One region of the Limosilactobacillus sp. C0001E2 genome, then DNA from elsewhere that is predicted to be linked to it. Evidence: riboswitches for the same ligand, from Rfam matches in the RefSeq annotation. Region 1 holds a riboswitch; the other holds the start of a gene.
The links. A riboswitch is a leader RNA that binds a small molecule or an ion and turns the genes downstream of it on or off. The one in region 1 is predicted to bind thiamine pyrophosphate.

Region 1 (3,175 bases):
GGTTCGACTGGTTCTGACAGTGGTTCTAAAGGAATGGCTGATATTATTAAGCCAGCATTGTCACTTGGTGAAATCACGGTAATCGGGGCAACGACCCAAGATGAATACCGGAACACTATTATGAAGGATGCTGCTTTGGCGCGGCGGTTTAACCCAGTAACTGTCAACGCACCAAGCAAGGCGGACACACTCGCCATCCTGAAGGGAATTCGGGACTTGTATGAACGTCACCACAACGTTAAGTTGCCAGATGACGTTCTTCAAGCAGCGGTTGACTATTCTGTTCAATACATTCCACAACGGTCACTTCCTGACAAGGCAATTGACCTGATTGATATGACGGCTGCTCACCTGGCTGCTAAGCACCCGGTAAAGGACGTCAAGGAAATCGAAAAGGAAATTGAAAAAGAAGAAAAGAAGCAAAAGGACGCTGCTAAGAAGGAAGACTACAAGGCTGCTCAAGAAGCTAAAGACAAGATCGCTGATTTGAAGAAGCAAATCAAGGATCACTCCAAGCAAGAATAAGTCACTGCTACACCGGAAGATGTTGCAGCGGCAGTTGAACAAATGACAGGTATTCCGGTTTCTAAGATCGGGGCAAGTGACGTTCAACGCTTGAAGGAAATGGACAAGCGGCTTGAAGGCAAAGTCATTGGCCAAGACGAAGCTGTTGAAGCAGTAGCACGGGCCATTCGGCGGAACCGGGCTGGCTTTGACGAAGGCAATCGGCCAATTGGGAGCTTCCTCTTCGTTGGTCCAACTGGGGTTGGTAAGACTGAACTTGCTAAGCAACTAGCCCTTGATATGTTTGGCTCTAAGAATGATATTATCCGGTTGGATATGTCAGAATACTCTGATCGGACCGCGGTTTCTAAGTTGATTGGGACGACCGCTGGTTACGTAGGTTACGATGATAACTCCAACACCTTGACTGAAAAGGTTCGTCGTCACCCATACTCCATCATTCTATTGGATGAAATTGAAAAGGCAAATCCACAAGTTATTACTTTGCTTCTCCAAGTCTTAGATGATGGTCGGTTAACAGATGGCCAAGGGAACACAGTTGACTTTAAGAATACGGTAATCATTGCGACATCCAATGCCGGTTACTCCAACGATGCTCCAGTTAAACTCGGTGACGAAAAGGATGAAGAAGACTTGATCAAGAAGTTGACCACTTACTTCCGTCCAGAATTCTTGAACCGGTTTAACGCGATTGTTGAATTCCACAGTTTGACTAAGGACGATCTGCAAAAGATTGTTGACTTAATGATTGCGGATGTAAACAAGACGTTGGCTAAGAAGGACATGGACGTTAAGGTTACACCAACGGCGAAGAAGTTCCTGATTGACGAAGGTTACGACGAAGCCATGGGTGCACGTCCACTGCGGCGGGTCATCGAACAACAAATTCGTGACAAGGTTACGGATTACTACCTTGACCACCTTGATGCAAAGCACTTAGTTGCTGAAATGAAGGATGGCAAGCTGGAAATCGTTGATGCCAAGGATGCTGCTGATGACGACAGTGACCAATACAAGGCCGACGAAAAGAAAGATGATCAAAAGGCTGACGACCAAGACTAGTCGTTAATGACAAGGAGTGGGAAGATGAACTAGACAAGCTAGTTCTTTTCCCCTCCTTTTTTTCGGCTCCGTAATGTGGTATGATCGTCCCTGTAAAAAAGTGAACCTGTCTGGGGTGCTATTTAGTTAGCTGAGAAATACCCATAGAACCTGATCTAGTTAATACTAGCGGAGGGAGACAGCAATTATTTGATGTGTAAAATATCCAATAATGGCTTCTCCGTGATGGGGGAGCCTTTTTAAGTATTAACGTTATTAGTATGCAAAGGAGATTTTTATGTTTAAACGTTATACACATTGGAATTTAGCATCGGTTATTCGAGTAGCATTGGTAGGGATCCTTTTTGGAGTTATCTATATGCTGTTAATTAATACAGTTTATAACTCCGTTAAGTTGCTCCTAACACCATTAGGCATTGGCCCGTTAGTTGATACGGTACTTTCGGGATTGTGGTATATGGCTGGACCAATTGCAATCTATTTAGTGCCAACAATTGGTTCTGCAGTGGTTGGTGAGACAATTGCTTCTATGGTGGAAATGTTTCTTGGTGGCCAATGGGGAGCATTGACGATTATGGAAGGCTTGATTCAAGGAGCCGGGAATGAATTGGGATTCTTTCCGAAAAAGTCCCGTTATGAACGGTGCAGTTGGGGGAGTGTCCTGTTGGGGTCATTCGGTGCCCACTTGGGTGGCTTTATCCCTTCATACTTTATTTATGGATGGAACCACTTCAGTGTAAGTTTACAAATTGCGATGTTTATTACGGGAGCACTGTCATCATTAGTCTTTGATGGGGTGCTTGTAAAGTTGATTATGAACTTACTGGATCGGGCATTGTCCCCTGAGGTTCGTTAATGTTAATTGATATTCATTGTCATAACGATGAGCATCAGAAGATTATTCAGGTGCAGCAGCAACACCAAATGCAAAGTACGATTAGTTCGACAAGTGACGCAGAGTATGAAAGAAATCGCCAAATTGCGAATGCTCAACAAAAATTAAGTTATGGCATTCATCCATGGCAAGCAAGGCAGGAAAAGGTTGACACGGGTTTATTAGCACGGGTTTCGGTGATTGGTGAAATTGGACTGGATACGACCTGGACAGATGTGCCGCTAGATATCCAACGCCCAGTCTTTCAAAAACAATTGGAATTAGCAGCTACTGATCATAAACCGGTTGTTTTGCATGTTAAGGGCTGTGAGCGGGGATTTTTGGAGCAGATTCAGAAGTTTCCAGCCGTGCATAAATTGGTTCACTGGTATTCAGCAAAACATTACTTACAACAGTATCTAGCGGTGCCTAATACTTGGTTTTCAGTGGGGCCGGATGTCTTTAATGATTCGGCAGTTCAAAATGTTGCTCAACAGGTTCCTGCAGAGCGAATTTTTATTGAGAGTGATGGCCTAGAAGGAATTTCCTGGGCGCAGAACAAACCGCTTGATGAAATTGATTATTGGCAGACGATGCAACACCTATATGCAGAAGTTGCTCATTTGAGAAAGATGACAGCAATCAAATTAGAACAACAAATTGAACAAAATTGGCAGCGGTTTTTTGCTTAACAAAAGGGATCATCATCGAAGT
Region 2 (3,175 bases), on a different contig from region 1:
ACAATGATGCAAAATTAGAAGGATTAGTGCAAAGAAAATTAATAGGAGGTTGGTGGCGATTTTACTGGTAAAAGATATTTCCAGGGAAATAATGATAATCAGTAGTAATTTTAGACTAGGATTCATGACTTGTCCTCCCTTGATATGACAATTGTCGGCAACTTAGATGGAGATGATAATTAATGAATGAATCGAGCCCCGTTAATTGATGACTAATAATCAGAATGGTTTGGGGTAAAACCTGTTGGCAGTTATGAATTAGGTCAATCACATTAGCAATGGATTGCTGATCCAGGCCACTGAATGGTTCATCAAGGAGCAGCAGTGGCTGGCCCATCATGAGCATCACCAGTAATTGAAGTTTCTTTTTTTGACCACCAGAAAGAGAATACACCACCTGATTGGTGAGATGTTGTAAACCTAACTTGTCAATGGCGTCTGCTAAACGGGAACGGTTAAAGTATGGATGGTGCCCATGCCTGAGACTAAGTTCTAGTTCTTCTTGGACAGTTACCTTGAGAAATTGATCATTGGCATTTTGAAAGACGAGACCCAGTGTTTGACCAAGCTGCGGTGGAGAATATTTTTTTAAAGGACGATCGAAAAGCTTAATAGTTCCATCAAATGGAATGATTTTAGTTAATGCCTTGAAAAAGGATGATTTGCCACTACCAGATTCACCGGTTAAAAGAGTCACCTTATTTTTAAAGATGGTGAGTTCCGGTTGCTGAATAAGTAATTGATTCTGTCGCCGTAAGGTGAAGTTATGTAATGAAACCGCGGCCGGATTGGTTGATTGAGGTGGGGTTGCTGAAAAGTTATTAGGCTGATTAAATCGATCCAACAATGTTTGAGTAGCAGCTGATGATAATGGTTGAAGATGGTTATTGAAATCAATGATTAGCGGATGAAGTGAATCATATGCGGCCAAATCGTGGTCGGCGATAATGATCGTTTTACCGGTTTGAAGGAGTTTCCGTAGTTGTTGAATGATCAAAGTTCGGTTATGAAAATCCAAACTCGCGAAGGGCTCATCCAAGAGGATGATTTGTGGATTCATTGCAATGATTACGGCTAAGCTCGCGCGTTGCTGTTCACCACCGGAGAGAGTTGTGAAGTGGCGGTCAGCAAGGTGTAAAATACCAACTTCTTCTAAAGCTTGTTGGGTTAGTTGGGGAATGCGCTGAGCGGATACTTGCCGATTTTCTAGTGCAAATTCGATTTCATGACGTGGTGTGTCTAAAGCAAATTGTAGTTCCGGATCTTGAAACATCATGGCACAGGTGGGGTGATCTGGGAGGTTCACGGAGCCTGATAAGTGTCCGCCGTACTTGGGGAGTAAACCGGCAATGATCTTGAGCAGGGTAGATTTTCCACAACCAGATTTGCCATAAAAAATAGTTAATTGACTAGTTGGAATAGATAATTGAGGAATATTGAGAATAGTTTGCTTTTTTTGATAACCAAACTGGAGTGATTCAATTGTAATTGGTGTTGTCATGATGACCTCGCAAAATAAAGAAACCCTGCCGGATCAAAATGTCCGCCAGGGTGGTAATTGTAAAATTAAAAAACAACCTTGTGATCTCCCTTCGCTGGTCCTAACCAGAGCAGGTTCGATGGGTATTTCTCAGCCGTGCGGCACCCCAGACAAAGATAATTAAATTTAGTTTCATCATAACGAAAGTAGCAATGAAGTGCAAGTAGGTAGAATAATTAACAGGCTGTGGAAAAGATGTGCACAACTCTGAGGGAGGCGTAGGTGCTGATTAGACAGCATTTGTGAATGGGAGGGAGTAATTATTAACAGGTTTCCACAAGATATTGTGGATAACTAATAAATCATCCACAATCATTTGGGGAAACGAGAGAGTAAGTATGTGAATTTGAAGGTGACGGAACGTGGGTTTAAAAAATTATTCATTCTGATTACGAAAAATAAGTAACATAAAGTGTAAAACCCGTTCCACAATTGGGAACGGGTTTCTTTTAATGTTGACTAAATAAATCAGTGAGGTAGTTCATGAATGTTTGCAGATAACGGTCTTTATCGACGTTTACAGCAACTTTAACGTTTGGATTTGGATCATTCAACTTGGCGTTATTACCAATTGTCCGTCCATAATTTGGTCCTTCGTGGACAACTCTCATGAAGAGACTGATGGTTTTAACGAAACTTGGATCTAAAGAGACCCCCACTGCTAATGGATCATGCAGAGCACAGCCATTTTTATCAATATCAAGATTGTAGTAAGCATCAATGTAGAAATCGGTGATATCAGCGTATGCTTTACCAGCAGCAGTTCCTAGATCACGCCATTTCTGCGTTTCCCGCTTGGTTAACAGTGTTCGCAGTGTGACATCCAAGCCAACCATCGTTAATGGTAAATCTGGGTTGGATAACACAATGCTGGCCGCTTCAGCGTCTTGATGGATATTTGCTTCAGCAGCTCCCGTCACGTTTCCTTCAACGGTTAACGCTCCACCCATGAAGGTAACATTACCAATCAATTTGGCGATTTCTGGATCCTTTTCTAAGGCTGCCGCAAGGTTTGTCATTGGACCGGTTGGTACAATAATTAAATCTTTGCCATACTTGTGGGCAGCTTCAATGTAAAAGTCAACACCAGATTGGCTTTCAACTTGACGTTGCGGATTTGGCAACTGAACTTCACCAATTCCATTCTTACCATGAATGTCAAGGGAGACCTGCATGACGTCAAAGTGGTCAGTTGTACTTGAATGAGCCAATCCCTTAAAAACCGGAACGTCAGTCTGACCAAGCAGTTCCAATAACTTGAGACTGTTTTGGGCACAAACGTCAATTAAATTATTGCCATAGGATGAAACGATCCCAATGAGATCCACATCCGGGGCCGCCGTTGCGTATGCAATTGCTAAAGCATCATCAACCCCAGTATCCAAATCTAAAATCATTTTTTTCTTTGCCATAACCGTACCTCCATTGGAATTAAATATACTTTTATTTTAAGCGACTAATAGAGAAAAGACAATCGAAACCAAGCGGTAGCGTTTTCGATGTTCGGATTATTCGTTAGCAATGAACATGATACAATGATGATAAAATGAGTTACAGATTAATAAGGGAGAATGATGAGATGACAGACCAACTTCATGACGTTAGTGTAATCGGCGGAGGACCCGCAGGAATGTT

Region 2: it holds a riboswitch for thiamine pyrophosphate, as region 1 does, so the genes downstream of both, AC1EKL_RS02585 (ATP-binding cassette domain-containing protein) here and AC1EKL_RS05605 (ECF transporter S component) in region 1, are expected to answer to the same signal.

The regions. Positions count from the first base shown of each region.
Region 1 covers NZ_JBWPXC010000004.1:87,997-91,171, reverse strand. The annotation lists partial or broken gene AC1EKL_RS05610 (ATP-dependent Clp protease ATP-binding subunit) at 1-1,587, shown strand, start outside; TPP riboswitch at 1,689-1,781, shown strand; gene AC1EKL_RS05605 (ECF transporter S component) at 1,865-2,443, shown strand; gene AC1EKL_RS05600 (TatD family hydrolase) at 2,443-3,153, shown strand.
Region 2 covers NZ_JBWPXC010000002.1:73,864-77,038, forward strand. The annotation lists gene AC1EKL_RS02580 (energy-coupling factor transporter transmembrane component T family protein) at 1-126, opposite strand, end outside; gene AC1EKL_RS02585 (ATP-binding cassette domain-containing protein) at 116-1,501, opposite strand; TPP riboswitch at 1,571-1,659, opposite strand; gene AC1EKL_RS02590 (nucleoside hydrolase) at 1,990-2,952, opposite strand; gene AC1EKL_RS02595 (NAD(P)/FAD-dependent oxidoreductase) at 3,120-3,175, shown strand, end outside.